3 regions of the Leclercia sp. GHBNCSD genome follow, and region 2 is predicted to be linked to each of the others. Evidence: predicted binding sites of a transcription regulator. Region 2 holds the regulator's gene; each other region holds the start of a gene.
What was found. The regulator CRP, encoded in region 2, controls carbon source genes, mostly activating them, when cyclic AMP is high. The targets are predictions, from matches to a motif close to ATGTGANNNNNNTCACAT.
Positions count from the first base shown of each region.

Region 1: the regulator CRP is predicted to act here: its motif matches at 6,351-6,368, upstream of ACT3IC_RS08825 (PTS mannitol transporter subunit IICBA).
Region 3: the regulator CRP is predicted to act here: its motif matches at 6,514-6,531, upstream of ACT3IC_RS22685 (maltoporin).

Region 1 is NZ_JBQVYO010000001.1:1,817,825-1,827,846, reverse strand. It holds gene lldP (L-lactate permease) at 1-1,649, opposite strand, end outside; gene ACT3IC_RS08840 (YibL family ribosome-associated protein) at 1,921-2,283, opposite strand; gene mtlR (mannitol operon repressor MtlR) at 2,343-2,933, opposite strand; gene mtlD (mannitol-1-phosphate 5-dehydrogenase) at 2,930-4,078, opposite strand; gene ACT3IC_RS08825 (PTS mannitol transporter subunit IICBA) at 4,189-6,096, opposite strand; gene ACT3IC_RS08820 (DUF3302 domain-containing protein) at 6,755-7,111, shown strand; gene ACT3IC_RS08815 (HlyD family secretion protein) at 7,114-8,250, shown strand; gene ACT3IC_RS08810 (glutathione S-transferase) at 8,344-8,952, shown strand; gene selA (L-seryl-tRNA(Sec) selenium transferase) at 9,056-10,022, shown strand, end outside.
Region 2 is NZ_JBQVYO010000001.1:2,394,977-2,404,998, forward strand. It holds gene argD (bifunctional acetylornithine/succinyldiaminopimelate transaminase) at 1-341, shown strand, start outside; gene ACT3IC_RS11520 (YccS/YhfK family putative transporter) at 418-2,505, opposite strand; gene crp (cAMP-activated global transcriptional regulator CRP) at 2,563-3,195, opposite strand; gene ACT3IC_RS11530 (OsmC family protein) at 3,506-3,910, shown strand; gene ACT3IC_RS11535 (phosphoribulokinase) at 3,960-4,829, opposite strand; gene ACT3IC_RS11540 (YheU family protein) at 4,860-5,078, opposite strand; gene ACT3IC_RS11545 (hydrolase) at 5,081-6,097, opposite strand; gene ACT3IC_RS11550 (ABC transporter ATP-binding protein) at 6,212-8,116, opposite strand; gene kefG (glutathione-regulated potassium-efflux system ancillary protein KefG) at 8,238-8,792, shown strand; gene kefB (glutathione-regulated potassium-efflux system protein KefB) at 8,792-10,022, shown strand, end outside.
Region 3 is NZ_JBQVYO010000003.1:21,906-31,927, reverse strand. It holds gene ACT3IC_RS22720 (methyl-accepting chemotaxis protein) at 1-402, shown strand, start outside; gene ACT3IC_RS22715 (LacI family DNA-binding transcriptional regulator) at 1,002-1,967, opposite strand; gene ACT3IC_RS22710 (ROK family protein) at 2,035-2,949, opposite strand; gene ACT3IC_RS22705 (PTS lactose/cellobiose transporter subunit IIA) at 3,005-3,310, opposite strand; gene ACT3IC_RS22700 (PTS sugar transporter subunit IIC) at 3,335-4,660, opposite strand; gene ACT3IC_RS22695 (PTS sugar transporter subunit IIB) at 4,672-4,986, opposite strand; gene ACT3IC_RS22690 (PTS sugar transporter subunit IIC) at 5,165-6,439, shown strand; gene ACT3IC_RS22685 (maltoporin) at 6,682-8,016, shown strand; gene ACT3IC_RS22680 (CBM35 domain-containing protein) at 8,029-10,022, shown strand, end outside.

The DNA of each region.
Region 1 (10,022 bases), 580 kb from region 2:
ATCATCCAGGTTAAGACATAGGCCTGCAGGGTGGTGATGACCCCGACCATGCAGGTAAATATCAGGCTGTGTTTAACGGTAAAGCGGAACAGGTCGGACTCTTTCCCCACCAGGCCTACCGCCGCACAGGCAATGGCGATGGACTGCGGGGAGATCATCTTGCCGGTGACGCCCCCGGTGGTGTTGGCCGCCACCAGCAGAACATCCGACACGCCAATCTGCTGCGCGGCTGTCGCCTGCAGGGCCGCGAACAGGGCGTTCGATGAAGTATCTGACCCGGTCAGGAAGACCCCCAGCCAGCCGAGGAACGGCGAGAAGAAGGTGAAGGCTGAACCGGTATGGGCCAGCGCCAGGGCCAGCGTTGACGACAGGCCGGAGTAGTTCGAGATAAACGCGAACGCCAGCACCATGCCGATGGAGTAGATCGGCAGCATCAGCTCTTTAAGGGTCGCGGCAAAGGTCTGCACCGCGGCAACAGGCTTCATGCGCAGCCACATCACGGAAAGGAGGGCGGCAAACAGAATGGCGGTACCGGTGGCCGAGAACCAGTCGAACTTGAACACCGCCGCGTACGGCGTGGCGTCATGTACCACCGGCGGCATACGGGCAACCATCTTGTCGAGGAACGGCACGGAGATATTGACCACCATGTCATACAGCGCGCCGTTCGGAGCGAACAGGGCTTTAAACGGCGGGATACTCCACAGCGTCACGGTCGCGGTCAGGAACAGGAACGGCGACCAGGCGCGGACGATTTGTCCTGCGGTATAGCCCGTGCGGGCCAGAGTCTGATCCACGTGCGAGGCGCCCATATCGGCAAAGCGGAAGATACGCACCGGCTGCCAGCGTTTCAGGAACAGCGTCAGGCAGACCAGCGAGACCAGGGAAGAGATAATGTCCGGCAGTTCCGGGCCAAGGAAGTTAGAGCTCAGGTACTGGGCGATGGCGAACGAGCCACCCGCGACCATTACCGCAGGCCAGGTCTCTTTAATGCCGCGCCAGCCGTCCATAATCGCCATGATCCAGAACAGCACGATAATGGTCAGGAACGGCAGCTGGCGGCCCACCATCTGGCCGATCTCGAAACTGTCCAGGCCGGTTACCTGCCCGGCCACCAGAATCGGAATGCCCATCGCACCAAACGCCACCGGCGCGGTGTTGACGATCAGGCACAGACCCGCGGCATAGAGCGGATTGAAGCCAAGACCGACCAGCAGGGCGGCGGTGATCGCCACCGGGGCACCAAATCCGGCAGCCCCTTCCAGGAACGCGCCGAAGGAGAAGCCGACAATCAGCATCTGCAGACGCTGGTCCGGGGTGATGGAGAGGATCGACGAGCGGATAATGTCGAACTGCCCGGTCTTCACCGAGATTTTATAGACAAAGACCGCTGCAATGATGATCCAGGCGATGGGCCACAGGCCGTAGAAGAAGCCATATACCACCGAGGCCAGGGCACGATCGACCGGCATTTTGTAGAAGAACAGCGCTACCAGCAGGGCGATGGCAACGGTGTACGTCGCCGCAAGGTAGCCCTTCAGCTTGAGCTTAATCAGCGCGAAGAAGAAGAACAGAATAGGTAGCGAGGCGATCAGGCTAGATAGCCAGATATTTCCTGCCGGATCGTAGTTTTGTTGCCAGAGGCTCATTGCAGGTCTCCCGAGGACCACACCTTCTGTGAGGCGGTGAGTCTGTGCTCATCTCTGCGTCACATTATGTGTAAAAGTGGTCCTGCCAATAGTGTGATGTAGGGTTAATGACAACAAATGGTTAACCAAATGTTATTGGTCGGCAATGTGTTTGTGAGCAAAGATTATAGAAATGTGAACCAAGGAAGGGTTGTTCAGTGAATTGGTAGGGCCAATGTGGAGAGGGAAGAAAGCGGTAGGCCGGGTAAGCATCGCGCCACCCGGCAAAAAATCAGAACTCGGTCTTACTGAAACCGGTCATCTCTTTCAGACCCATTTCACGACCCAGCTCGGTCATCGGATGGACAACCACCAGGCCGCGCACGCTTTTCTTCAGCTTGCCCATATCGGCCTGCTCTTTCTTGGTGATCGCACGGCGGAACGGCAGCTTAGTGAGCTTTTGCGCCTCTTTGCTCAGCTTCTGGCTGTGCACGCTGCGCAGACGTTCGATCTCAGTTTCCAGCGTCGCTTTCTCTTTTTCTAGTTCGGCGTACTTCTCTGCGGCATCAACCAGAGAGAGGCTGGCCTGCTGGTGGCGGATCAGATCCAGACGATCGCTCAGACGTTTAATTTCACTCTTTTCGACTTCTTTCATAACAAATGGCTCTAAAAACAGGGGGAATTACCACAAAGGATACACGAATGTGCGCAGGCTTACTTCTGAAACGCTTTTTTTAAGCTGATTCGGGAAATCAGCTCGGTCAGGGAGAGTACCATGGTGGAGCGAACAATCTGCTGATAACGCTGTTTCTGCATGGCGTAAAGCTCAGGATCGCTGGTATCAAAATGCGGCGCCGGGGGCAGGGCGGTAACGCAATGCAGCTCGCCCAGCGGACCGAGGATCTCGTCGTCGGTAAACGAATAGTCGTTGCCGTCGTGATTGAGCTCCTCGCGCAACGCCATCAGCAGTTCCGCATCTTCATACTCGTGACGGCTGATGACGCCCAGGCCATAGATCAGTTTCAGACGTACAGATAAATCGCCCAAGGGGCCGTCACCGTCGAGCAACGGTTCAACTGCGTATTTCACTGCGTAGTCGTCTTTGCGAAACACCTGAAGCACCAGGATATTCACCGCCTCGGTTAATAACTCGACGGCGGATATCAGGAAACTTCGAACGGTTTTGCCAGCATTCAGACGCTCCAGCACACGGTTTTCAAAGGCCTGGGTTTGTTCCATTATTGCCTGCATATCTGACAATCTATCTTCCGGGCGCAGGATGACCTGCGCCAGTTCCTGCATCATTTGGTTGCGTTATAGTCGTTCACCGCCTCCACGACCACGTCGCTGTTGGCATCCAGACCGGATACCTGCGCCAGCGCGGCCTGTGGACCTTTCTCAGCAATTAACTGCGCCAGCTCCTGCGCCTGCGGATCTTCTTCGCTGCGGTAGTGCATCGCGGCGGCAATGCCTTTGACCAGGTTGGCGTGCGGCAGACCATATTCCAGGGTGCCGAGCAGCGGCTTAATCAGGCGATCGCCCGCACTCAGTTTGCGCAGCGGCTGACGGCCAACGCGCTCAACGTCATCTTTCAGATACGGGTTTTCAAAACGACCGAGGATTTTCTGAATGTATGCCGCGTGCTTATCGGCATCAAAACCGTAGCGTTTAATCAATACCGCGCCGCTCTCATCCATTGCACCTTTTACCACGGCGCGGACCTTCTCATCGAGAATGGCGTCACGAATGGTCTGATGACCGGCTAATTTACCGAGGTAGGCGGTTATAGCATGCCCGGTGTTCAGCGTGAAGAGCTTACGTTCGACAAATGCCATCAGGTTATCAGTTAATTCCATGCCAGCAATGTCAGGCAGTGGGCCTTTAAACTGGGTTTTGTCGACAATCCATTCGCTGAAGGTCTCGACGGTCACTTCCAGCGGATCGTGCGTGGCAGAGGCGGACGGTGGCACAATACGGTCTACGGCGGAATCAACAAAGCCAACGTGCTCTTCAACCCAGGCTTTATCTTCATCGGCTACCGCGGCCATCACGTGGCCTTTCAGCTGGCTGGTTCCACGCACCATGTTTTCACAGGCGATGATATTCAGCGGGGCGTCGTTACCCTGGGCCTTACGTTTGGCCAGACCTTTCGCCACCGCTGGCGCGATGCGCTCCAGCACCACCGGACCGACGGCGGTCGTCACCAGGTCAACCCCGGCAATCAGATCGATAACGTCGTCGCCAATGCTGCTGACCGCGTTGACGCCGGTCACGGTTTCAACCTGCTCGTTTTCGCCAACCACATGCACCTGATAGCTATGACGTGCATTCAGGGCATCAAGTACCGTCTGGTTGACATCGGCGAATGTCAGCGTAATGCCCGCGTCTGCCAGCAGTTTACCGATAAAGCCACGACCGATGTTACCTGCGCCAAAATGTAATGCTTTCATAGTATTAACCTTCATCAATGTTTTTACCCGAGAGGGCTGGGGTGAGGAACCACGCGAATTTCCCCTCACCCTAGCCCTCTCCCCAACGGGGAGAGGGAGGTTTGCTTAACTTACTTGTTCAGCAGCGCCAGAACTTCTTCTACGCTGGTGGTGTTAGCCAGACGTTCGATAACACTCTCATCGTCCAGGGCATTGGTCAGGCTGGTAATCACCTGAATGTGCTCGTTGTTACGGGCCGCGATACCAATTACCAGACGGGCGATGTCATCTTCTTCTTCACCGAAGCGCACGCCTGCCGGGTACTGACAGAACACCACGCCGGTTTTCAGAACGCGATCTTTCGCTTCAACCGTACCGTGCGGTACCGCAATGGATTCGCCCAGGTAGGTCGGGGTCAGTTTTTCACGTTCCAGCATCGCTTCAACATATTCTGGCTGAACGTAGCCGCCTTTCACCAGCTGCTCACCGGCAAAGCGAATCGCTTCTTCTTTATTGCTCGCGGTACGGCCAAGGAAGATGTTCTCTGCACCCAGACGGAACAGGTGGCTGTTGCTCTCGTCAAAGCTGTCCTGCAGGCTGGTACGCACTTTCACTTCGTTTTCTTCGTGACGCTGTGCCGCCACCAGGCGTTCGGTCAGGCTGGTATACAGGCCGCTGTCGAGGAAGTTGGTCAGCGAAATGTGCTGCGCCTGCGGTACCTGGCGCATCGCACGCTCGGTCAGGTCGCGGTGGGTGATGACCAGGTCAACATCCGGCGGCAGGCTGTTAATGGCGCTGTTGGTAACGGAGATCTGAGACAGACCGGCATCCGCCACTTTCTTACGCAGTACGCCTGCACCCATGGCGCTGGAGCCCATACCGGCGTCGCAGGCAACGATGATTTTACGAACATGGCTCAGGTCGTTAGAGACATCGCCCGCAGCCAGCGGCGTTGCGCCTTTAGACTGGGCTTTCATGTCCTGCATACGACGGGTTGCCGCTTCGATATCGTCTTCTTCTTTCACTTTGCTGGTTTTCAGCAGGATAGATGCCACGATGAAGGAGACTGCCATAGCTGCAAAGATTGCCGCGAGGTTAGCGAAGTAAGCACCTTTCGGGGTCATCGCCAGTACTGCCAGGATAGAACCCGGAGAAGCCGGAGAAACCAGACCGCCACCCAGCACGCTCAGGGTGAACACACCGGTCATACCGCCGAGGATAACGGCGAGGATCAGACGTGGGTTCATCAGCACGTACGGGAAGTAAATTTCGTGGATACCACCCAGGAAGTGGATGATTGCCGCACCGCCCGCAGACTGTTTCGCACTGCCGCGACCGAAGAAGATGTACGCCAGCAGGATGCCCATACCTGGACCCGGGTTCGCTTCAATCAGGAAGAAGATAGACTTGCCGAGATCGTGAGACTGCTGAATACCCAGCGGTGAGAAGATACCGTGGTTGATGGCGTTGTTAAGGAACAGAATTTTCGCCGGTTCAACAAAGATGGACGCCAGCGGCAGCATGTCGTGGGCAACCATGAAGTTAACGCCCGCCGCCAGCAGTTTGGAAAGTACTTCAACTGCAGGGCCAATGCCGAGGAACGCCAGAATCGCCAGGATCATACCGATGATGCCGGCAGAGAAGTTGTTCACCAGCATTTCGAAGCCGGATTTGATCTTGCCATCAACCCAGACGTCAAATTTCTTAATTGCCCAGCCGCCCAGTGGACCGGCAATCATTGCGCCGAGGAACATCGGCATATCCGCACCGACAATAACACCCATGGTGGTGATAGCACCGACCACGCCGCCACGGTCACCGCCAACCAGACGACCACCGGTATAACCGATGAGCAGCGGCAGTAGATAGGTGATCATTGGGCCTACAAGTTTTGCCAGCGTTTCGTTAGGCAACCACCCTGTCGGAATAAATAACGCGGTGATGATACCCCACGCGATAAACGCGCCGATATTTGGCATCACCATGTTGCTGAGGAAACGACCAAAGCTTTGAACTTTGATCTTGAAATCGGATGACATAAAACACCCCTTCTTTTTGTTTACGCAGGCCTTCGGCCCGAGGTTTGTTGTGAATGCGGTGGCAGAGGTAGCCTGCACTGTTCTGATGTCGTGAAATCTGGCACTTAATTGTTTCACTGTCCAGATGGGCAAAATTTATGTGATCTTAATCACGTAAATGTGGGGGGTGTGGTGAGGAATGGCGTGATGAATATCACAAAATTGATGTGTAAAAAAAATACAATGGACGTGAAGGCGACAATATAACCCCTTAAATGTGAAGTAAATCACATTTAGAAGTCGCGAGTTTGTTTCTGGAGTGTGATCAAAACCACAAAAAATTTTTATGCGGATTTCTCTGGATGTGATCGCAGACAACTTCTGCTTTGGCGAACAGCGCCAGGATGTAAGTCAACAACACTTATCGCCAAAATTAAATATCTGTGATGTGGTGTGGCAAAAAGTTATAAGCTAAAGTAATCCATATTGTAAATTTAAGTCTATTATTATTCAGGATATATTTTGTCACGCTTATAAACTTGCATGGAGATATAACGAAAAACCATACTCCCCGGCTCTGAAATATTAATATCACGATCGTGTACTTACCAGTGAATTAATATGCTTGCTTACCATTTAATTACTTAAATGAGTTGTTGATTTATTTAGCGAGGCAAATATGTTTCTCAACTATTTTGCGCTGGGTGTGTTGATTTTTGTTTTCCTGGTTCTTTTCTATGGAATCATCGCTATCCATGACATTCCTTATAATATGGCCAAAAAGCGCAACCATCCTCATGCCGATGCGATCCATACGGCGGGATGGATAAGCCTGTTTACGCTCCATGCCATCTGGCCATTTCTGTGGATTTGGGCCACGCTCTACCAGCCAGAGCGCGGCTGGGGAATGCAGAACCACATTCAGCCCCCGGACCGTAGCCCCGACGTAGATGCGCTGGCGAAGCGCGTAGCCGAGCTGGAACAAAAACTGGCCGCCGTGCCGCCCGTTGCTGACAAGAATACGCCGGAGCGATAATCATGGATCTGTTGATCATATTGACCTATGTCGCGTTTGCATGGGCCATCTTTAAAATATTCCGTATCCCGGTAAACCAGTGGACGCTGGCGACCGCAACGTTAGGCGGCGTATTTATCGTGGCCGGCCTTATTTTATTAATGAACTATAACCACCCCTATACGTTTACGGCGCAGAAAGCGGTTATCTCAATTCCGATTACGCCGCAGGTTACAGGGGTAGTAACCGAAGTGACCGATAAAAATAACCAGCTCATTAAAAAGGGCGAAGTGTTATTTAAAATCGACCCGGGCAGGTATAAAGCGCGCGTCGATCGGCTCCAGGCCGACCTGGTGACGGCGACACACAATATTGATGTTCTGAAAGCCCAGCTTACGGAAGCACAATCGAATACCACCCGCGTCTCCGCCGAGCGTGACCGTCTGTTCAAAGACTATCAGCGTTATGTGAAAGGCAGCCGGGCGAAGGTGAATCCGTTCTCTGAAAGCGACATCGATAACGCGCGGCAAAACTACCTGGCGCAGGACGCCATGGTGAAGGCGTCGGTGGCGGAACAGGTGCAGATCCAGAGCCAGTTAGAAAGCATGTCTAACGGCGAACAGTCGCAAATCGCCTCTCTGCGCGCCCAGCTGGCCGAAGCCACCTACAACCTGGACCAGACCATCATCCGGGCGCCGAGCAACGGCTACATCACCCAGGTGCTGATTCGTCCGGGGACCTATGCGGCTTCACTGCCGCTGCGTCCGGTGATGGTGTTCATTCCTGAGCAGAAACGGCAGATTGTGGCGCAGTTCCGCCAGAACTCGTTGCTGCGTCTGAAACCGGGCGATGAAGCTGAAGTGGTATTCAACGCCCTGCCGGGCCAGGTGTTCTCTGGCAAGCTCACCAGCATTCTGCCGGTGGTGCCGGGCGGTTCTTACCAGGCGCAGGGCTCGCTGCAGTCCCTGACGGTAGTGCCGGGTACCGACGGCGTGCTGGGCACCATTGAACTGGAGCCGAACGCCGACGTGGACGCTCTGCCTGACGGTATCTATGCCCAGGTGGCGGTTTACTCCGATCACTTCTCGCATGTTTCCGTGATGCGTAAGGTCCTGTTGCGTATGACCAGCTGGATGCACTACCTCTATCTCGACCATTAATCCCCTGAAAGGCAGGCATGCGCGATGCATCGCCTGCCTTTTTTCTTTGCCTGAGCCATACTTATGCTTTTGTTGGCGGATAAGGAGCAGGCAATGAAACTCATCGGCAGTTATACCAGTCCCTTTGTACGTAAAATCTCCATTCTCCTGCTGGAGAAAGGCATCACTTTTGAATTTGTTAATGAACAGCCCTATCAGGCTGAAAGCGGTGTCGCGCAGTACAATCCCCTGGGCAAAGTCCCGGCGCTGGTAACCGATGACGGTGAACACTGGTTCGATTCCCCCATCATTGCCAGCTATATCGAACTGCTGGATATCGCCCCGGCGATGATCCCCCGTGAACCGAAAGCGGCGCTGGCTATCCGGCAAATCGAGGCGCTGGCGGATGGGATCATGGATGCGGCGTTAGCCTCCGTGCGTGAACAGGCCCGCCCGGCGGCGCAGCAATCCGAGACCGAGCTGCTGCGTCAGCGCGAGAAAATCGCTCGCAGTCTCGATCATTGTGAGCAGCTGATCCGCGACGGGAAAATTGCCACCGACAGCGTCAATCTGGCGACCATCGCCATCGCCTGCGCCATCGGCTACCTCAATTTCCGCCGGGTTTCACCGGGCTGGTGCGTCGATCGTCCGCTGCTGGTTAAGCTGGCGGAAACCCTCTTCCAGCGTGAAAGTTTCGCCCGTACCGAACCGCCAAAGGCTTGATGTCGTCGATAACACTTCCTTGCCGGACGCGGTACAATCGCTCCTGACATTGACTCCCTCTCCCGTCGGGAGGGGGGAAAATACCTAACTGTCAGGCATATTCATGACTACTCAGCACGCTCTCTACAGCCAACTCCCCGCGACCGATCGTCTGCTTCGCGATGCCCGTCTTACTGCCATTATTGCCCGGTTTGGTCACAGCCGAACGGTGGAGACCTTGCGTCTGTTACAGGACGAAGCCCGCGCCGGGATCCGCGCCGACAACCGCCTGCCAGCGTGGTGCGACGACTGGGCCCAGGAGACCGAAAAGCGGCTGGCGCAGGATGACGCCACGGGCCTGCGCCCGGTCATCAACCTGACGGGCACCGTGCTGCATACCAATCTGGGGCGCGCGCTGCTGGCAGAGGAGGCGGTTGCCGCGGTCACCCAGGCGATGCAGGTGCCAGTGACCCTGGAGTACGATCTCGACGGTGCCGGACGCGGCCACCGCGACCGCGCGCTGGCGGCGCTGCTGTGCCAGCTCACCGGGGCGGAAGATGCCTGCATTGTGAATAACAACGCTGCGGCGGTGCTGCTGATGCTGGCCGCGACGGCAAGCGGCAAAGAGGTGGTGGTCTCCCGCGGTGAGCTGGTGGAGATTGGCGGCGCGTTTCGCATCCCGGATGTGATGACCCAGGCCGGGTGCCAGCTTCGCGAGGTGGGCACCACCAACCGTACCCACGACCGGGATTACGCCGCAGCCATCAATGAAAACACCGCTCTGTTGATGAAGGTGCATACCAGTAACTACCACATCGAAGGCTTTACTCATGCCGTCGACGAAGCCGAGCTGGTGCGCATCGGGCAGGAGAAAGAGGTGCCGGTGGTCGTCGATCTGGGCAGCGGTTCGCTGGTGGATCTCAGCCGCTATGGCCTGCCGAAAGAGCCGATGCCCCAGGCGCTGATTGCCGCCGGTGTCAGCCTGGTGAGCTTCTCGGGGGATAAGCTGTTAGGCGGTCCGCAGGCGGGGATTATTGTCGGTAAGCGCGAGCTGATTGCCAGATTGCAACAGCATCCACTGAAACGCGCCC
Region 2 (10,022 bases):
TTGCCGGAGCGGCGTTCGATATCATCAATACCCCGGAAGTGCTGAGCGGCGTCAATACGAAGCGCGAGCAGTTTGTGAAGCATCTCCAGCAGATCGATGCGCAGTACGATGTCTTCAGTGATATCCGTGGCATGGGACTGTTGATTGGTGCCGAACTGAAGCCGCAGTACAAAGGCCGGGCGCGCGATTTTCTCTACGCCGCCGCCAGCGAAGGGACGATGGTGCTCAACGCCGGGCCGGACGTGATGCGCTTTGCGCCGTCGCTGCTGGTGGAAAGCCAGGATATCGAAGAGGGGATGACCCGCTTTGCGCAGGCGGTGAAGCGGGTGGTTCAGCAGTAGCTGTGTAGCCCGGCGGCGCTACGCTTGCACGGGCCTACAAGACCGTAGGCCGGGTAAGCGCAGCGCCACCCGGCGTTTAATACGGTGTGCGTTTCAAACGCCGGATCAACCAGATGCCATGATGTGGACGCTGGCGCCAGGCCACCGACGAAATGGTGTGCATAGTATTCAGATGCCCCAGAATGCGCTGCAGATGCTGTTCCAGCGTGCTCATCGGGCCGTGCGTCAGCGTCTCTGGCGCTTCCAGAATATTGCTGTCCCCACTCTCACCCGGCTCATCATACTCCAGGCGCTGCTGGCAGCGCTGAAGGCCGATTTCACACGACTGCAAATAACGCTGCGCCAGGTCTGGCGTCAGCATCGTATGCTCCCGCGCCAGGGTCGTCATTGCGTTGATATGCTCGACGATAAACTGGCTGTGCGTCACCCACAGTTTCATATCCGCCAGATAGGCCGAATTGAAGCCCGGCTCCTGCATCGCCTGGTTGAGGGAGTTGAACAGGGCATTATGCGCCTGGTTGACCTTCATGCGCTGCCAGGCCAGCGGCGTGGGTTGCGGATCGTCGCTGAGGATCAGGCGGATGGCCTCCTGGTCGGCCTCCAGCGCGTCGTGGGCGTTCTGTCGCAGCAATCCGCTCTGCCACTGCGGCCACAGCCACACCATGCCGCCAAAGGCAATCAGGCAGCCAATCAGCGTATCTGCCAGCCGGGCGATAATAAACTGCTCACCATTGAGCGTAATCAGTTGCAGGGTGTAGACCGCGGTCAGCGTAAAGCCCACCGTCGCCCAGCCGTAGTTCTTACGGATGATGAGGTAACTCACCAGCGTTACCAGCAGCATACCCGTCAGGGTATAGCCTTCCGGGACGTGAAGGTGCAGGGTGATCCCCGCAATAATCAGCCCCGCCATCGTGCCGCCTGCCCGGTGGAGGATGCGCACCCGCGTGGCGCTGTAGCCGTTTTGCGTCACCAGCAGAACGGTCATTAAGATCCAGTAAGGCTTAGGCAGGTGCAGCGCCATACCCATCAGGCTGGCGATACTCAGCATGACGCTGATACGTGCCGCATTACGCAGGGCGGCAGACTTTAGCGACAGATAGCTTCTCAGGGCGGGGATCAGCGGCAGGCGCTTCTGCTTATCCGCCATCAGGTCACGCGGGTAGAGCGGGCGTTGGGTGCGAAGCACGCGGGCAATACGGCTGAAGTGCCAGGCGGCGAACTGGCCGACCGGGTTATCCGCATGCTGGCGGGCAATTTTCTCCAGCGCGCCGAGCTGTTTGTCCATGTTAAAGCGGGTGGGATAGCGGTGATAGAGAATATCGTCGGCCAATACCCGCAGCCGGGCGGCGACGGTCTGCGCGTTCCAGCGGATCACCGCTTCAGCGTGGCTGCGCTCGACCAGCTTTTGCACCTCTTGCGGATGATGCAGGCTAACGGAGATATGCTCCTGCAGATCCAGCCCCACCTGGAAGATACGCAGCAGCCGCTTGTATTCATGATTCCTGTTCGCCGCCAGCATATGCAGTTGCTGGTAACACTGACTAATCAGGTCCACCACCTTCTGCTGGCGCGCCAGCAGCGGCGGCAGCGATTTTTCCGGGTCGGTGTGCTGGGTCAGCAGGGTATATTTGGCTTCACAGTAATCAGCCAGCTGGCGGTAGAGTACGCTCAGGGATTCACGCAGCGGCTGCTCCCGCCACAGCCAGAACCAGAACCAGTTAAACAGCCCGTACCAGAGTGTCCCCAGGGCGTAGATCAGCAGCGGCGCCCAGATCGGTAAATTCCCCGCCAGGCTCAGGGTAAAGATGGCCGCAATCAGCGAGGCGGGCAGCAGGCGGGCGTGGAGGGCGCTGATCTCCGCCGTGACCCCTAACGTCATCGCCAGTGCGGTCAGAATGAGGGGCAGCGGAATATCACGCGCCAGCAGCAATTGTACCGCCAGACTACAGCCGGCAAACAGGCAGCCGCCAATTATCAGGCGTTTAAAAAAGCGTTTATGGGGCGTGTCGAGACCCGCAATGTTGCAGCAGGCGGGAACAAGAGAAAACAGAAGGCCGTATTGCAGATAACCGAGAACTAACCCCACAGCCACAGGGAGACACAGCACCAGGGTTTGCCGTAGTGCGTAGTTAACTTCCGGGTGATAAATGAGCCTGCGCCACATGGGTGAGAGAGACAAAAACGGCGTGTCATCATGCGATGCCACGCCGTCTTAGCGGAATTAACGTGTTCCGTAAACCACGATGGTTTTACCGTGGGCGGAAATCAGGTTCTGATCTTCCAGCATTTTCAGAATACGACCCACTGTCTCACGGGAACAACCGACGATCTGACCGATCTCCTGACGGGTAATTTTAATTTGCATACCGTCCGGGTGGGTCATGGCGTCTGGCTGTTTCGCCAGGTTCAGCAGCGTCTGAGCGATACGGCCCGTCACGTCCAGGAAGGCGAGGTTACCCACTTTCTCAGAGGTGACCTGCAGACGGCGAGCCATCTGCGAAGAGAGGCGCATCAGGATATCCGGGTTAACCTGGATCAGCTGGCGGAATTTCTTATAAGAGATCTCAGCCACTTCACACGCAGTTTTTGCCCGGACCCAGGCGCTACGCTCCTGACCTTCTTCAAACAGGCCCAGTTCACCGATAAAGTCTCCCTGATTCAGGTAAGAGAGGATCATCTCTTTGCCTTCTTCATCTTTGATCAGCACTGCCACTGAGCCTTTGACGATGTAATACAACGTTTCCGCTTTTTCACCCTGGTGAATCAGCGTGCTCTTCGATGGGTACTTATGAATGTGGCAATGAGACAAGAACCATTCGAGAGTCGGGTCTGTTTGCGGTTTGCCAAGCACCATGCGCTGTTATCCTCTGTTATAAGCTGTCTCCAGAGTCAGGCTTTCTACCTTCGCTCTGGGGTTGCAATCGAATTCTTCCCCTTACCTGGGGATCTGGCTGTCACAATAATTAGCAGCCTGTAATGTGTGATGTCCTCTGCATACATGTGCAACGTCAATGTATTACTGTAGCATCACGACTGTTTTAGCATAGGTTTTGCCGCGTGTCTCCTGGTGTCTCGCTTCAGCTTGATGCAGGTCGACTTCCTTTGCCAGAATTGTTACTGGCGCGTAATCTGACAGAAAAAATGCAAGCCTGGAGTGAGTTAAAATGCAAGCACGTGTGAAATGGGTTGAAGGGTTAACGTTCCTCGGTGAGTCCGCCTCGGGGCACCAGATTCTGATGGATGGCAACTCCGGTGATAAAGCACCCAGCCCGATGGAAGTGGTTCTGATGGCGGCAGGGGGATGCAGCGCTATCGACGTGGTCTCGATTCTGCAAAAAGGGCGTCACGATGTGACCGATTGCGAAGTGAAACTGACTTCAGAGCGCCGGGATGAAGCGCCGCGTCTCTTTACCCATATCAACCTTCATTTCGTGGTAACCGGCAAAGCGCTAAAAGAGGCTGCGGTCTCCCGCGCGGTGGATCTCTCTGCGGAGAAGTACTGCTCCGTGGCGCTGATGCTGGAAAAAGCGGTCAATATTACCCATTCGTATGAAGTGATCGAGGCGTAAGTCCTGGATCAAACGCCGGGCGGCACTTCGTTTGCCCGGCCTACAAGCCTCAATCGATCTTCTTCCCTTCCATTAACCGCTGTACCAGCGGCGTCATGATCAACTCCATCGCCAGTCCCATCTTCCCGCCCGGGACCACCAGCGTATTCATGTGCGAGATAAACGAGCCCTGCAGCATCGCCAGCAGCCAGGGGTAATCGATATTGTCCAGATTGCGGAAATGGATCACCACAAAGCTCTCATCCAGCGACGGGATCGCTTTTGCGGCAAAGGGGTTAGAGGTGTCCACGGTCGGGACGCGCTGGAAGTTAATATGGGTGCGGGAAAACTGCGGCGTGAGGAAGTTAATGTAATCTTCCATGGAGCGAACCACCGAATCCATCACCGCTTCTCGGGAATGGCCGCGTTCGCTGGTATCCCGCGTCAGCTTCTGGATCCACTCCAGGTTTACAATGGGTACGACGCCCACCAGCAGATCGACATGGCGCGCCACGTCATGGTGCGGCGTGACGACCCCGCCGTGCAGACCTTCATAAAACAGCACGTCGGTGGGTTCTGGCAGCGGCTGCCAGGGCGTAAAGGTGCCCGGAACCTGGTTCCACGGTACCGCTTCGTCATAGGTATGCAGGTATTTGCGCGACTGGCCCGTGCCGCTTCGCCCGTACTCTGCGAAGGTCTGCTCCAGCAGGCCAAAGTCGTTAGCATCGGGGCCAAAGTAGCTGATATGTTTGCCTAAATCACGGGCCTTGCGGATGGCCATATCCATCTCAGGGCGGGTGTAGCGGTGAAAGCTGTCGCCTTCGACCTCCGCGGCACGCAGATGCAGTTGCGAGAAGATCTTACGAAAGGCGAGGCTGGTGGTGGTGGTACCTGCACCACTCGACCCTGTGACGGCGATAACCGGATGTCTGGCGGACATAGCAACTCCCTGAGTGGAAAGATGTCGCGGTTAACCGCGAAATTGATTGCGAGGCATGATGTTGACAGTTTCGTGCAACTCGGACCATACGACCAGCACCTCACCGCTTTGCAGCTGGCGCCTGATATCAGCGACCTTCTGCTCAAGCGAACGTTCCTCTTCACCATAATCGGTGCCTTCGCGTAACACAAAGCTTTCAATCAGATTATCCAGCGTTTCGGGAGCCAGATCCTGCCAGGGAATGATCATGTCTATTTTTCCAGATAGGGGGTTAGCCAGTCCGGGATACGTGTCTCCAGCCACATCTGCGGTCTACGCAGCGTTCCGCTGATAAAGCCCACGTGCCCACCATGTTCGGTCAGTTGATACTCTACGTTTGCCGGTAAATGTTCCGGCGCCGGAATCGAGTGATGATCCATAAACGGATCGTCTTTCGCGTGAATAATCAGCGTAGGCCGGGTGATTTGATTCAGCAACGGCATGGCGCTGCACTGGCGATAGTAGTCAATCGCATCGGCAAAGCCATGGATTTTCGCGGTGATCAGATCGTCAAATTCACGAATGCGTCGCATGCGCTTGAGCTGCTCCAGGTTGACCGGCAGCGAGCCCGGATAGGCTTTCAGTTTACGTGAGGCGTTGCCTTTCAGCAGGTTAAGCAGGTAGTGCTGATAGACGCGCGAAAAGCCCTTATCCATATGATAGCTGCACTGTTCCAGCATAAACGGAGCAGAAACGATAACGGCGGCGTCCAGCGGAATAGCGTCCCCCTCTTTTGCCAGCAGGCAGGCCAGCATGTTTCCCCCCAGCGAATAGCCTACCGCAGCGGTGGGGGCAGGGCCGTGAGTCTCTGCCAGCCAGCGCAGGAACCAGGTACCATCTTCTGTTTCGCCAGAGTGATAGATGCGTTTCTGGCGATTGGGTTCGCCGCTACAGCCTCTGAAATGCATTACCACGCCCAGCCAACCGCGCGCTTTCGCCGCCTCAATCAGACCATGAGCATAGGGGCTGTGCAGGCTGCCCTCCAGACCGTGAAAGACCACCAGCCGGGGTTTGTGCTGTGCCTGAAGCGGATCTTCGCTCCAGGCTAAGTCAACGAAGTCATCATCCGGCAGGTCAAGGCGCTGCCAGAAAGGGGTAAAACGCACTTTACGACGGATAAGACGCGGCAGCATGGTCTGCAGGTGTCGATTCGACAGGCCCCGCATGGGGACAAAGGTCGCGCTCTCGTCGGGCGTAAAGTTAAATTCGGATGGGATTGTTTGTGTCATAGGGTTGTGAAGTATTTGTGTGGTCTGCTTTTACTATACAGCCTGATACTTTTTACATTTGTTTAATCGCGGCTTATCAGGCGGTTGAGTTGCCGCCTGCTAAGCCAGGAAGGATTAGTCCGCCTGCAGCATCTCTTCGAGCTGCTCCTGCGCCTCCAGCCAGGCCATTTCGCACTCCTCAAGGCTGGATTTGGTTTTAGCCTGCACCTGCAGGCACTCGGTTAGCTCGGCTTTACGAGTCTGGTCATACAGGCCGCTGTCGCCCAGCTTCTCTTCCACGGTGGCCAGCGTGGCGTTGAGCTTCTCCATCTCTTTTTCCAGACGGGTGATCTCTTTACGCAGCGGCTGGGTTTGGGTGCGCAGTTCAGCTTCGCGACGCTTCTGATCCTTACGGGCCTGGGCGCTGTTGGCGTTCTCTTTCGCAGCTTCTTCCGGCTGGTTTTCCTGCTTCTGTACGTCCGTCAGCCATTGCTGATAATCTTCCAGATCGCCGTCGAAAGGCTCTACTTTACTGTCGTGCACCAGGTAGAGATCGTCGGTGGTGGAGCGGATCAGGTGACGATCGTGCGAAACGACCACCAGCGCGCCTTCGAACTCAATCAGCGCCTCGGTCAGCGCCTGGCGCATGTCCAGATCCAGGTGGTTAGTCGGTTCATCGAGCAGCAGCAGGTTAGGGCGCTGCCAGACGATGAGGGCCAGCACCAGACGCGCTTTTTCGCCGCCGGAGAAGCGCTCAGTATTCTCGGTCACTTTATCGCCCTGGAAGCCGAAGCCGCCCAGATAATCCCGCAGCTTCTGCTCCATCTCCTGCGGGGCCAGACGCGCCAGGTGCTGTAGTGGCGATTCGTCCGCGCGCAAAAATTCCAGCTGATGCTGAGCGAAGTAGCCAAGCTTGATGCCCTTCGCCAGACCAATATCGCCACGTACCGGCGTAAGCTCGCCCGCCAGCAGCTTAATCAGCGTCGATTTACCGGCGCCATTGCGCCCGAGCAGACCGATGCGGGAACCCGGCACCAGGTTGAGTTTGATGGAGTCCAGGATGATGCGCTCGCCATAGCCCGCGCTGACCTTTTCCATTTTCAGCAGCGGGTTGGGCAGGCTTTCCGGCGCGCGGAAGCTAAAGTGGAACGGGTTGTCGACGTGCGCCGGGGCGATCATCTCCATGCGTTCCAGCATCTTAATGCGGCTCTGGGCCTGTTTGGCTTTTGATGCTTTCGCCTTGAAGCGATCGACAAAGCTCTGCAGGTGCGCCACGCGCTGCTGCTGGCTTTCGTACATCGCCTGCTGCTGGGAGAGGCGTACCGCGCGCTGGCGCTCAAACGAACTGTAGTTGCCGGTGTACTCGAACATCGTTTCCTGTTCGATATGAATAATTTTATCCACCACCGGGTCAAGGAAGTCACGGTCGTGGGAGATCAGGATCAGCGTGCCCTGATAGCTCTTCAGCCACTTCTCCAGCCAGATCACCGCATCCAGATCGAGGTGGTTAGTCGGTTCATCGAGCAGTAGCAGGTCAGAGCGGCAGATCAGCGCCTGGGCCAGGTTAAGGCGCATGCGCCAGCCACCGGAGAAATCGCTGACCGGGCGTTCCAGCTGCTCGTTACTGAATCCCAGGCCGTGCAACAGGCTGGCGGCGCGGGAGCGAATAGTCCAGGCATCAATAGCGTCGAGTTTGCCATGCACGGTGGCAATCGCATGGCCGTCGTTGCGTTCGTTGGCGGCATGCAGCTCCGCTTCCAGCTTGCGGTATTCCCGATCGCCGTCGATAACATAATCCATCGCCGGTACGCTCAGGGCTGGCGTCTCCTGGTTTACCCAGGCCAGCTGCCAGTTGCCGGGGTAGGTAAAATTACCGCCGTCGGCACTGATTTCGTTTTTCAGCAATGACAGTAACGTGGATTTACCGCAGCCGTTTTTGCCCACCAGGCCGACTTTCTGGCCCGGGTTAATGGTGGCTGTAGCGTTGTCCAGCAGGACACGTACGCCGCGACGAATTTGTAATGAGGAGAAAACAATCATAGAGCGCCGTATGTTCCGACTATGTTAAGTTGTCATTATAATCAGGTTAAATGTGCCGCCACGCGCCGCGTGGGTGTGCCATGGTAGCCCAAAACAACAGTGATGACGACCCGGGAGAGGAATGATGTCCCAGACAGCCAAAGTGCTGCTGCTGTATGCCCATCCGGAGTCTCAGGACTCGGTCGCCAACCGGGTTTTGCTACAACCGGCATTACAGCTAAGTAATGTGACAGTGCACGATCTTTACGCGCACTACCCCGATTTTTTTATCGATATTCCCTATGAGCAGGAGCTGCTGCGTCAGCACGACGTCATCGTATTTCAGCATCCTCTCTACACCTACAGCTGCCCCGCGCTGCTGAAAGAGTGGCTGGATCGCGTCCTGAGCCGTGGATTTGCCAGTGGGGTGGGAGGAAACCAGCTGGCGGGAAAGTCCTGGCGGAGCGTCATTACCACTGGCGAGCCGGAGAGTGCGTATCGCCACGATGGGCTTAACCGCTACTCGATGAACGAGATCTTACGCCCGTTCGAGCTGACTGCGGCCATGTGCCGCATGCACTGGCTGAGTCCGATCATTATCTACTGGGCTCGTCGGCAGCATCAGGATGAGCTGGCCAGCCATGCCCGCGCGTACGGTGAGTGGCTGGCGGGGCCAAATCTGACGGGAGGTCACTGATGGAAGGCTCAGATCTTTTACTGGCAGGCGTGTTGTTCCTGTTTGCCGCCGTGGTGGCGGTGCCGTTGGCATCGCGTCTGGGGATTGGCGCGGTGCTCGGCTATCTGCTGGCGGGCATCGCCATCGGTCCGTGGGGGCTGGGGTTCATCAGCGATGTGGACGAAATCCTGCACTTCTCGGAGCTGGGCGTCGTCTTTCTGATGTTTATTATCGGCCTTGAGCTGAACCCGACGAAGCTCTGGCAACTACGGCGCTCGATCTTTGGTGTGGGTGCCGCGCAGGTGCTGTGCAGCGCGGTGATCCTCGGTGGACTCCTGATGCTGACCCAGTTCTCATGGCAGGCCGCGGTGGTTGGCGGGATTGGTCTGGCGATGTCCTCTACGGCAATGGCGTTACAGCTGATGCGCGATAAGGGCATGAACCGCAACGAAGCGGGGCAGCTGGGCTTCTCGATCCTGCTGTTTCAGGATCTGGCGGTGATCCCCGCGCTGGCCCTGGTTCCACTGCTGGCAGGATCGGGAGAGGAGCATTTCGACTGGATGAAGATCGGCATGAAGGTGTTGGCCTTTGCCGGCATGCTGGTGGGAGGGCGCTATCTGCTCCGCCCGGTGTTCCGGTTTATTGCCGCCTCCGGCGTACGCGAGGTATTTACCGCCGCGACGCTGCTGCTGGTGCTGGGATCGGCCCTGTTTATGGATGCGCTGGGCCTGTCGATGGCGCTCGGTACTTTTATCGCGGGTGTGCTGCTGGCGGAGAGTGAGTACCGGCATGAACTGGAAATTGCCATCGATCCCTTTAAAGGGCTGCTGTTAGGGCTGTTCTTTATCTCTGTCGGTATGGCGCTCAATCTCGGCGTGCTCTACACCCATATCCTGTGGGTGGTGATGAGCGTTGCCGTGCTGGTCACGGTTAAAATGGCGGTGCTGTATGGGCTGGCGCGGGTTTACGGCCTGCGGCAGGCGGAAAAGGCGCAGCTTGCCGGGGTGCTGAGCCAGGGGGGCGAATTCGCTTTTGTGCTCTTCTCCACAGCATCGTCCCAGAGATTGTTTCAGGATGACCAGATGGCGCTGCTGTTAGTGACCGTGACGCTGTCGATGATGACCACGCCGCTGCTCATGAAGCTTATCGATAAGCAGCTGTCTCGCCGGATGAATGCCCCGGAAGATGAGCATGAAGCGCCCTTTGTGGAGGACGATAAACCGCAGGTGATTGTGGTGGGCTTCGGGCGGT
Region 3 (10,022 bases), on a different contig from region 2:
GTCGAAGCGGCTCGTGCAGGCGAACATGGAAAAGGGTTTGCTGTAGTCGCCGGAGAAGTAAGAACCCTTGCTCAACGTAGTGCTGTAGCTGCCAAAGAAATAGAAAATTTATTAAGCGATGCCGTTCTTAATATAAAAGATGGGGTTTCTCTGGTTACGCAATCAGGGCAGACGATGGAACAAATTGTTTCTTCCATACAGCAGGTTAATTTGATTATAGAAGATATAGCCAAGGTGTCTGATAAACAAAGCAAATGGCTTTCTGATGTGCATGATGCAGTCTCAGAGATGGGTATCACAACCCAACAGAATGCTATCCTCGTTAAAGAATCAGCTGTTGCATCGACATCTCTGGCGGAGCAAACTCGCCAGTTAAATAATTTAGTTTCAATATTTAATTAATCATACATAAGTTGTGGTTTTTTCCACCAAGGATAAAGCCACAATCTATTAATTATACTTAAAGATTTTTATAATAAAACGTGAGAATTGCCCATATTGAGGGGATTTCTTTACCTTACCATTAAGCTATAATGAACCTTACGCTAAGTGAGGTTTAAATGAACTGGATTTTCTATAAAGGTCGCTGGTACTTAATTAACCCCATTCCTTTTACTGGAGAGTATAAGTTATCCATACCAGGTAAGCGTGGCTGTATCTTTCTTAATAAAAATCAGCTGAAGCGTGCAATCAAACATAGTATTTATGCCGGCAACGAACTATCAAGTAGAGGTTCAAATTAGTGAATGAGCGTGAACATCATCTCAATGTTGAATAAATAATGATGTAGGGATTATATAGTATCATCTTAGCAGGCCCTCCTCTTTGCGGAGCGGCAACCCAATTGAAGCCTCTATTAGTATACTTGCATGCCATTAATTGGTAACAAGACACAGGGGGGCGCCCGCACCTGTCTAATATTAAATTCTATTATGAGCGAATAGAGAACCTGGCACGATAATGTATTAATCATCATAGCAGGTTTCCTCATAATTAACCTGTCAGGTGACTACATCTGATACCGAAGAACGTACAACCAGCCTTCCTGTTAACGTTCGTCCTTCTGCTACAAAAACAGAATGGCCTTCAATCAATGCCTTAATGCGTTTTACGCAGTCTTCCAGTAACTGCCCAACCGGGTAGGCGATACAGGTCAACGGTGGATAGAGCAGGGGTGCCAACGGTGAATCCTCAAGACTCACAAGCGATACTTCCTGTGGGATGGAAATATTAAACTCACGCAGTAAACGCATTGCTTCAGCGGCATAACTGTCACGTTTGGAGATAATCGCTGTGTATTTCGTAAAGCTATTAATTAGCGTCAGCAGCGCCTGCTCGATATTGTTGTTCGCCATGACCAGCAACTGACGGTTAAACGGCAAAGAGTAGTTCTGTAGTACGCTGCGATACCCTTCCAGCATTTGTTTGCTGGCAATGTCATCTTCAGTTTCCATCAGCAGGGCAATGTTACGATGTCCTTTTCCCAGCACGTATCGACAGGCACTTTCGGTGGCAAAAGCGTAGTTATAGCCCTGGCTGGCACTGCCTTTTGTCGAAAAATCATCAAAAGCGATTACGTTGCTGGCAACCTCACCGCCGGGTTTCCCCAGCGTCACGACGGCGACACACTGATGTTGAAGACTTTCAATGGCAGCCTGCTGTTCCGATACGTTATTAACGTATTGAATAATCAGCGACTTATTCAGATTTTTAACCGCCAGGGACAGTTGCGGCAACAGGATTGCGCTAAAATCAGCCTCATGGGCGGGGAGAACCATACCGACCTGATTTGACGTATTGCTCGCCAGATTTTGCGCAGCAAAGCTGGGACGGTAATTGAGTTCTTCTACCGCCCGTAATACGGCCTCGCGGCTCTCTTCACGAACGCCACGTGCTCCGGTCAGCACGCGCGAAACGGTAGCCCGGGAAACATTGGCTAATTTTGAAACATCATCAATGGTTGTCATGGTGTCGTCTGTATTACGGTGTTCTCCCTATAATAACATAAGTACGGGCAGGATTTAGCCACCTGGTTCAGTTGCCTGTGCTCCGTAAAGGCAACCATGCCGCACCGCGAACGCCGCTGGCATCGCCAAACCTGGCTTTAACGATGGCAGTCCGACAAGTCGGTGAAAAAATGTATTTGCCAACGGCCTCTGGAAGATCCTGGTACAGGCTTTCCACGTTCGACAGTCCTCCTCCCAGAACGATGGCATGGGGGTCAAGGATGTTGATGACACCCGCAATACTCCGGGAAAACGCATCAATAAAGTGATGATAATGCGCCACCGCGCGAGGCTCCTTCTCGTGTACCGCTGCCATAATGACCTCCGAACTGAAGGCTGTATCATGACGAGCATTGAAACGACGACTAAAGCCAGTGCCTGAAATATAGCTTTCCACGCAGTTTACATGCTGGCAATAGCAGGGCTCCACCGGGCCATCCAGTTCGTAGCGCCAGCCGGGAAGCGGATTATGACCCCATTCGCCCACAATCGCATTGGGTCCACTTAGTAGTTGGCCGTTGACCACCACACCGCCACCACAGCCTGTACCCACAATGACGCCAAACACCGTACCGTATCCTTTACCCGCCCCATCAACGGCCTCAGACAAGGTAAAACAGTCGGCATCATTGGCCAGAAAGACGGGCTGATCGAGCAACACCGTCAGGTCGCGCTTTAAATTCTCGCCATTCAGCACCAGACAGTTACAGTTTTTAATGAGTCCGCTCAGAGGATCGATCGCCCCCGGTAAACCTACGCCGACCGTAAAGTCGACCTGCGTGGCGGAGCGGATGCCATTGATCATCTCTGTCAGGTTATCCAGAAATCCCCGGTAGTTGTCTTTGTAAGTTGGACGGCGTTCACGCAGGACAACAGCGCCGGTAGCGTCCAGCAAGACGGCTTCCATTTTGGTGCCGCCAATGTCCAGGCCGAGATGGTACATAATGCTTCTCCTGAAAAAAGAAGAGAGGCATTGCCTCTCTTAAATCACGCAACACTCAATGACGAGTTCTGTAGATATCAATAAGCTCGGTGACGAGCTCTTTGGCGAGGATGGAGGTCATCAGGTGATCCTGGGCATGTACCATCACCAGCGTCATTTTGGTTTTGCCTTCGCCTTCATCGGCTTCAATAAGTTGGGTTTGCACCAGATGCGCTTCACGTGCGAAATGTTGCGCCTGTTTCATTTTTTCATCCGCATCGGCAAAGTCTCCTGCTTTAGCGCTTTGAAGTGCTTCGAAACACAGGCTGCGGGACTGTCCGGCATTAATGATGATGCCCATAATTTGTTCTTCTAATTCCATAACATCCTCTGGCAGTAAATACGTTTATGCAGTTTCAGATTGACCCACAGGCTGGGCCTGCTCTTTTTCACCAGATTCCTGATTAAGAAGCTGTTTTTCATAAGCTTTCAGGAATGGGTAATACATAATGACCGCCGTTACCATGCAGATTAAGCACATGATGACCGGACTGAATGCCCAGTTGGCGGCCCATGAGGCACCAATTGGGGCTGGCGTTGTCCAGGGTGTCATTGAGACCACACGTGCGACCAGACCCAAATCCAGCGCAAACCAGGCCAGCGTGGCATTGACCATCGGAACCAGGACGAATGGAAGGAAGAACAGCGGGTTCATAATCACAGGCGCACCGAACAAAATCGGTTCGTTAATGTTAAACAGGCCGGGAACGACGCCCATACGACCAATGGTGCGAAGATGTACAGCTTTGCTGCGCATAAGCAAAAGCGCCAGCGGGAGCGTAGAGCCTACACCGCCAATCAGCAGATAGTGATCCCAGAACCCCTGCACATAGATGTGGGGGATCGCCGTTCCTGCGGCCATCGCGGCCTGGTTTACAGAGAGGTTTGCCATCCAGAATGGATTCATGATGCCGGTAACGATCAGCGCACCGTGGATACCCGCAAACCAAAGGATCTGACACACCAAAACAGACAGCAAAATGGCAGGCAATGTATCAGAAGCCGCGACCAGCGGTTTCACCAACGACATAATAGCTTCCGGGATAATCATCCCGAGCTGCGCTTCGATGAACAGATTCAGCGGATGCAGCGTCAGTACCACCGCCAGCACCGGAATTAAAATCTCAAACGAGCGGGCTACGCCGGTCGGCACTTCAGGCGGCAGACGGATAGTAATATTATTGCGACGCAGAAAAGCATACAGTTCGGTAGTATAAATCGACACCAGCAGTGCGGTGAAAATGCCCTGCCCGGAAAAATAGGCTGTTGATACCATGCCATCTTTTAAGGGCGCAGCGACCAGTAAAAAGCCCATCAGCGACAGCATCCCAGACGTCAGCGGGTCCAGCCCATGATGACGTGCCAGGCTAGCAGCCACACCCACTGAGATGAATATTGTCATAATCCCCATGCTGAAGTTAAACGGCAACATCAGGTTTTCACGATGGTCTAATGAAAACTGCAACCAGGCGCGGGCGAAGCCCCAACTGGTATCTGGTGAGAAGGGCGGGAATATAAACACCAGCATAAACGAGCCGACAATCATAAAGGGCAGGGCAAGAATAAACCCGTCACGGATCGAAGTGACATACTTTTGCTGGCCAATTGCACCAGCCATAGGCGTGATTTTTCGCTCTATCATGCTGATTAATTTAGAGTACAGGGCGCTCATGTTGATGTCCTTTAGTTATTTTTTTCAATCAGTGAAAGGGCAAAATCTAAAACTGCGCCTCCCTTTTGCATGCCGTAATCCATCATGTTGATGGGCTCGACCTTGATTCCATAGGGGTTGGCTTTGTTCTGAAGATCTTTTTGCATGTACTTCACCTGTGGTCCCAGCAGCACCACCTGATAATTCCCCACCTGTTGTTCAAACTCCGCGACCCCAAAGGCTTTGATATCAACGGATAAGCTGCGTTTTTCAGCCTCTTCCAACATTTTTTTAACCAGAAGGCTGGTAGACATTCCGGCGGAACAGCAAAGCATGATTTTCTTCATAAAAACTCCTGACCAGGTAATAACGATGAGCGGACTATAATCTTTACGGATTCATAACGGAAAGCGCTTTCCGTATGCGGATCCATTAAATGTGAGCGCGATCACCTGATGCAGGCTTTTACTTTGTCGGGATGTAGGGGATGATCGCCGAACTTTCCTGTCCTCTATAGGCCTCGCTATGAGCATTCAGTTTATGAATGTTGCTGTGACACTGATTGAGCAGCGCGTTACTCCTTTTGCCAACCTACTCACCCGCAGCCCCCACATAACAGCGATGCGGGACAGCTTTGCGCTGGCGATGCCGTTTGTCATAGTGGGTAGCGTGATGGTTCCCCTTATCTTTCCGCCATTTTCCGTTAATCCCGGTGCGTGGTATGGCGCGGCATATCAGGCCATTCGGCCGATGCTGCTGCCGACGTTTGAATTGACCATTGGGCTCGTAGCGCTGATCATTGCTTTTGGCGCCAGTGCCAGTCTGGGCAAGCAGTATCAGCTGCCGGAACGGCTTTCTGGCCTGACGGGATGCCTGGCCTTTCTGGTATTTATCGGTTTCAAAGAGACGGATAACAGCAATGCTTTTCTTGGTGGGATTGGGATATTTAGCGCTTTAATATCAAGCTTCTACACGATTGAAGTAATGCGGCTCTTTTACCGGCGTGGCTGGTGTATCCGCCTGCCGGAGGAGGTTCCGGTGATGACGCGCAATGGTTTCCAGCTTCTGATGCCTCTGCTCGCCATCATGCTTTCTATTACCCTGGTTAATGCACTTCTGAAGCAGAACACCGGCATGATTTTACCGGACATGATAAGCGAAGCTTTTCGTCCGCTCATCATCGCCTCAGATACGCTCACCGCTCTTATTATTTCTATTGTTATCTGCAACTTACTGTGGTTTATCGGCATACATGGCGCATTGATTGTCACCGGTATCATGAACCCTTTCTGGATGACTTATCTCTTTGAAAACCAACAGGCGCTGGCGAATAACGTGACGCCTCTACCTCATATCTATCTGCAGGGTTTCTGGGATTTTTATCTGCTAATCGGTGGGATTGGCTCAACGCTGCCGCTGATCTTCATGGCCCTGCGTAGTCGCTCGCGTCAGTTAAAAAGCGTCAGTAAAATCGGGCTTATTCCCTCGTTGTTTAATATTAATGAGCCAGTACTTTTTGGCTTTCCGATCATCCTTAATCCGTTGTTTTTAGTTCCATTTATTTGTGTTCCAGTGATAAATGCTTGTCTTGCCTGGTATCTTACTCACCTTGGGGTGCTTGACCGCGCGGTTGCGATGTTACCCTGGTCGATGCCCGCCCCGCTGGGTGCCGCCTGGTCAGCAAACGGCAGCTGGAAGAACCTGTTTATGTGTTTGTTCGCATTCTTCAATGCCTGGATGATTTACCGCCCGTTTTTCAACGTTTATGAACGGCAACTGGTAGAATCAGAAAGCAAATAATCCTCCGCTTTCCCTTATCTTTTCCAGCCAGCGCGCGTAAGCCGCTGGCTTTTAAATTCCCCCCCTTCGAACCTGTGTGATCAGCATCACAATTTATTTCCCATTATTTTTGATTATGTGATTTAAACCGGCAATTACGGAAAGCGCTTTCCATAATTGGATGTACATTTCCATTTTTGATCCGTAGATTTCCAGTCGCGCCATAAGACGCTCTTTCACTCAGAAAAAGAAAAAGGAAATTTATGAACAGGTTGAACCGATTAATACCTCTGGCTCTTCTCATCAACGCGGCTGTCTGCGGTATCGCGCAGGCAGAGCAGTACGACTTTAAACTGCACGGTTATATGCGTTCGGGCATTCTGGCGAACTCCGATGGCAACCGTGCTGACTCTGTCGGCCTGATGCCGGACGGCAAATGGCGTCTCGGCAATGAAGAAGATACGAAGATTGAACTGATCCCGCAGGTGACGCTGAAATCTGACGCCGGTCCGGTTGCCAAAATTCAGGCCAATATTACCCATCAGAGCAAATGCACCTCCGACTGGAACTGTCAGGACGATGACGGCAAAGAGGTACAGTTCCGTGAAGGGTACGTTGAATTAAGCAACCTGGATTTTGCGCCAGATGTGACGTTCTGGGGCGGCAAACGTTACAGCAGCTCGAACACCTCCAGCCACCAGTTTGACTGGGAGTACATTCAGTACAACGGTACGGGCGGCGGTTTTGACAATCTCGATCTTGGCTTCGCGCGTTTCGATGCGGGCGTTTACGCCTTCTCTACTACAGATGAAGCCAAAGCGTACCCGGTAGATAAAGGCGATCAGGGGTACCCGGATGACTACTCTCTCAACCTGTGGTTGAAGAAAATTGGCGGCACGGGCTTTGACCTGGAGTTGATTGGCCACCACATGAACCGCAATGAAAACCACCCTACCTCTGCCGAAAAAGGCTATGGCGTTACAGGGGTCTACAACTTTGAAGGTTTCTGGGGTCTGACGGGGGGATATTCCAAAGTGGTGATGCAGTACGGCCGGGGGCTAGCGGCGGGTGACTCGCTGGGCAAAAACGGCTGGGGCTGGGCAAACCTGGATGATACCCAATCCTGGCGTGTGATCCTGGACAGCATGGCTTCTCTGGGCAGAGTCGATATATCGACCTTTGCTTATTACCAGAAAGACAAAAACTACCGTTGGTGGAGCAGCGATGCTGATGGTTGGGGCCGTACCAGTTGGGTTGCTGGAGTGCGTCCATATCATCAGATAACCAAAAACTTCGCCATGCAGTATGAGCTGGGCTACGAATATCTCGATGACGAAAACTATAAAGGCGTCAACGGGAAAGGCAAAGGCGGTCTGACCAAAGTGACCATCGCCCCGACGCTGACCTTTGAATCGGGATACTGGAATCGGCCACAGTTGCGCTTCTTTGTAACCTACGCGAAGTGGGATAAAGGCGTCTCTGATGCCCTGGACGGTAACTATAACTGGGATACCAACACTCTCTCCGCCGGTGGCTATAGCCGCAGCGGTGAGAGTGACACGGTGAACTTCGGCGTTCAGGCTGAAGTGTGGTTCTAAGGAGAGAATAAAATGATTCAACCTATCCAAAAAATATTGTTAGTTTCACTGCTCTCTGCGCTGGGCTGCGCGGGAGCAATGGCGGCAGAACAGTCGCATTTCGAGCACTTCATTACGCGTGATGGCGCGAAGCTAATGGACGGTGAAACGACCTTCCGTTTTGCTGGCATTCACGCACCGGAACTGCATCGCATCGAAGATGATGCCCGCGGTGTCTGTAAAGCTGACCCGCGCGGCTGGGGGCAATATTTCAAATGGCCGACGCCGGAAGAACAGGCGAACTGGATCAAAGCCATGGTGGCAACAGGTGCGAAAGCGCAGCGTGTTTATGTGCTCTCCGTTCAACAGGAAAACGATACTGCCTGTGAACGCGAAACGCACATCCTGGCCCCGCAAAGCACGGATGGTATGCCTCGGCTTAATGAAAAAGCGATGAAGGTCTATGACAACATGATCGCCGAAGCCGACAAACAGGGGTTACGCCTGATTTTACCTTTTATCGATCACTGGTGGTGGTGGGGAGGACGTGAGCAACTTGCGGCCTTCTACAATGAAAAGCCAGAAGATTTTTACCGCACCGACAGCAAAACCTACAGAGCCTATCAGGACGTTATCCGCCAGGTTATCACCCGTACGAACACCGTGACGGGGCGTGCTTATTCTGATGAGAAGGCGATCATGGCCTGGGAAACAGGCAACGAACTGGAGGACACCAATGCCGCGTTCCTGCATGAGACGGCGGCGTGGATCCGCAAATGGGCGCCAAATCAGCTGATCGTTGATGGTACCTACAAGAAGATTAACGAATTTGCGTTAAGCGATCCGAACGTCGATATCGTCAGCAATCATTACTACACCAATGCCGATAACAATCATCCCGATCAGGTGCGTAAAGACCTGACCGCTATTAGCGGTAAGAAAGCCTATCTGGTCGGGGAATTTGGCCTGCTCGACCATACGCAGCTTAATGACATCATGCAGGCAATTGTCCACACCGACGTGAATGGTGCGCAAGCAGTGGGAGGCTTCATCTGGGGCTTCCGTGGACATCGTCATGACGGCGGATTCTACTGGCACAAAGAGTATACCGGCCACTACAGTTACCACCTGCCTGGCTTCCCGATCGAAGGGAAAGCCAACCAGGAAACGGAAGTAGTGGATCTGGTAAGGAAGGCGTCAGCGCAAATGTCAGGCCTGAGCCAGGTTCCGCCGTTGCCGGTTCCTGATGCACCCGCACTACGTGCGACAGATTCTCCGTTCGCCATCAACTGGATGGGGGCAGCCGTTGGTCGTAGCTATGACGTTGAACGTTCCGAGGCGGAGACCGGTCCATGGACGCGGGTTGGAGAGAACATCTCAGACGGAGTAAATGAGTGGAACCCGGCAACCATGAATCTGTTCCGTGATGATTACCGCAGTTTGCAACTGGGTAAGACTTACTATTACCGTGTGATTGCCAAGAACGAGAGTGGAGCATCTGAGCCCTCCAATGTGATCGGTGTGAAACACACAAAGCAGAACCAGGCTCCAATAGTCACTGTGGAAGATTCGCTGACAACTTCTCAGGATAAAGGGGTGTTGTTGCATGCAGAGTGGACGGACGACAACCTGCCGGGCCGTGAGGTAAAGGTTGGCTGGGCTGGCAGGGATGATGCGAACGTACATTTCTGTGATGCGACGAAAGCGCAAACCCGCGCATGGTTCTCGGCTCCTGGTGACTATACTCTCACCTTTACCGCCGATGATGGACTGCTGAAAAGCAGCAAAACCGTCAAAGTCTCGGTTAAAAAGGCGGAGGGTCAAACCCCTGCGGATTACTGCAACTTTGCCGGAGGTGTGCTGGAAGTACAAAAAGGGAAGTTGTATGCGGTAAAGAGTAAGGAAAATGTACTCTCCATCGGCGATGACGGCTTCCTTGGCCCCTTTGCCAACGAAGGGGATAAGGTGAACTGGCAGGTGAACGCGCCATGGGAAGGACTGTATACCCTGCGCGTCAATTTTAATGC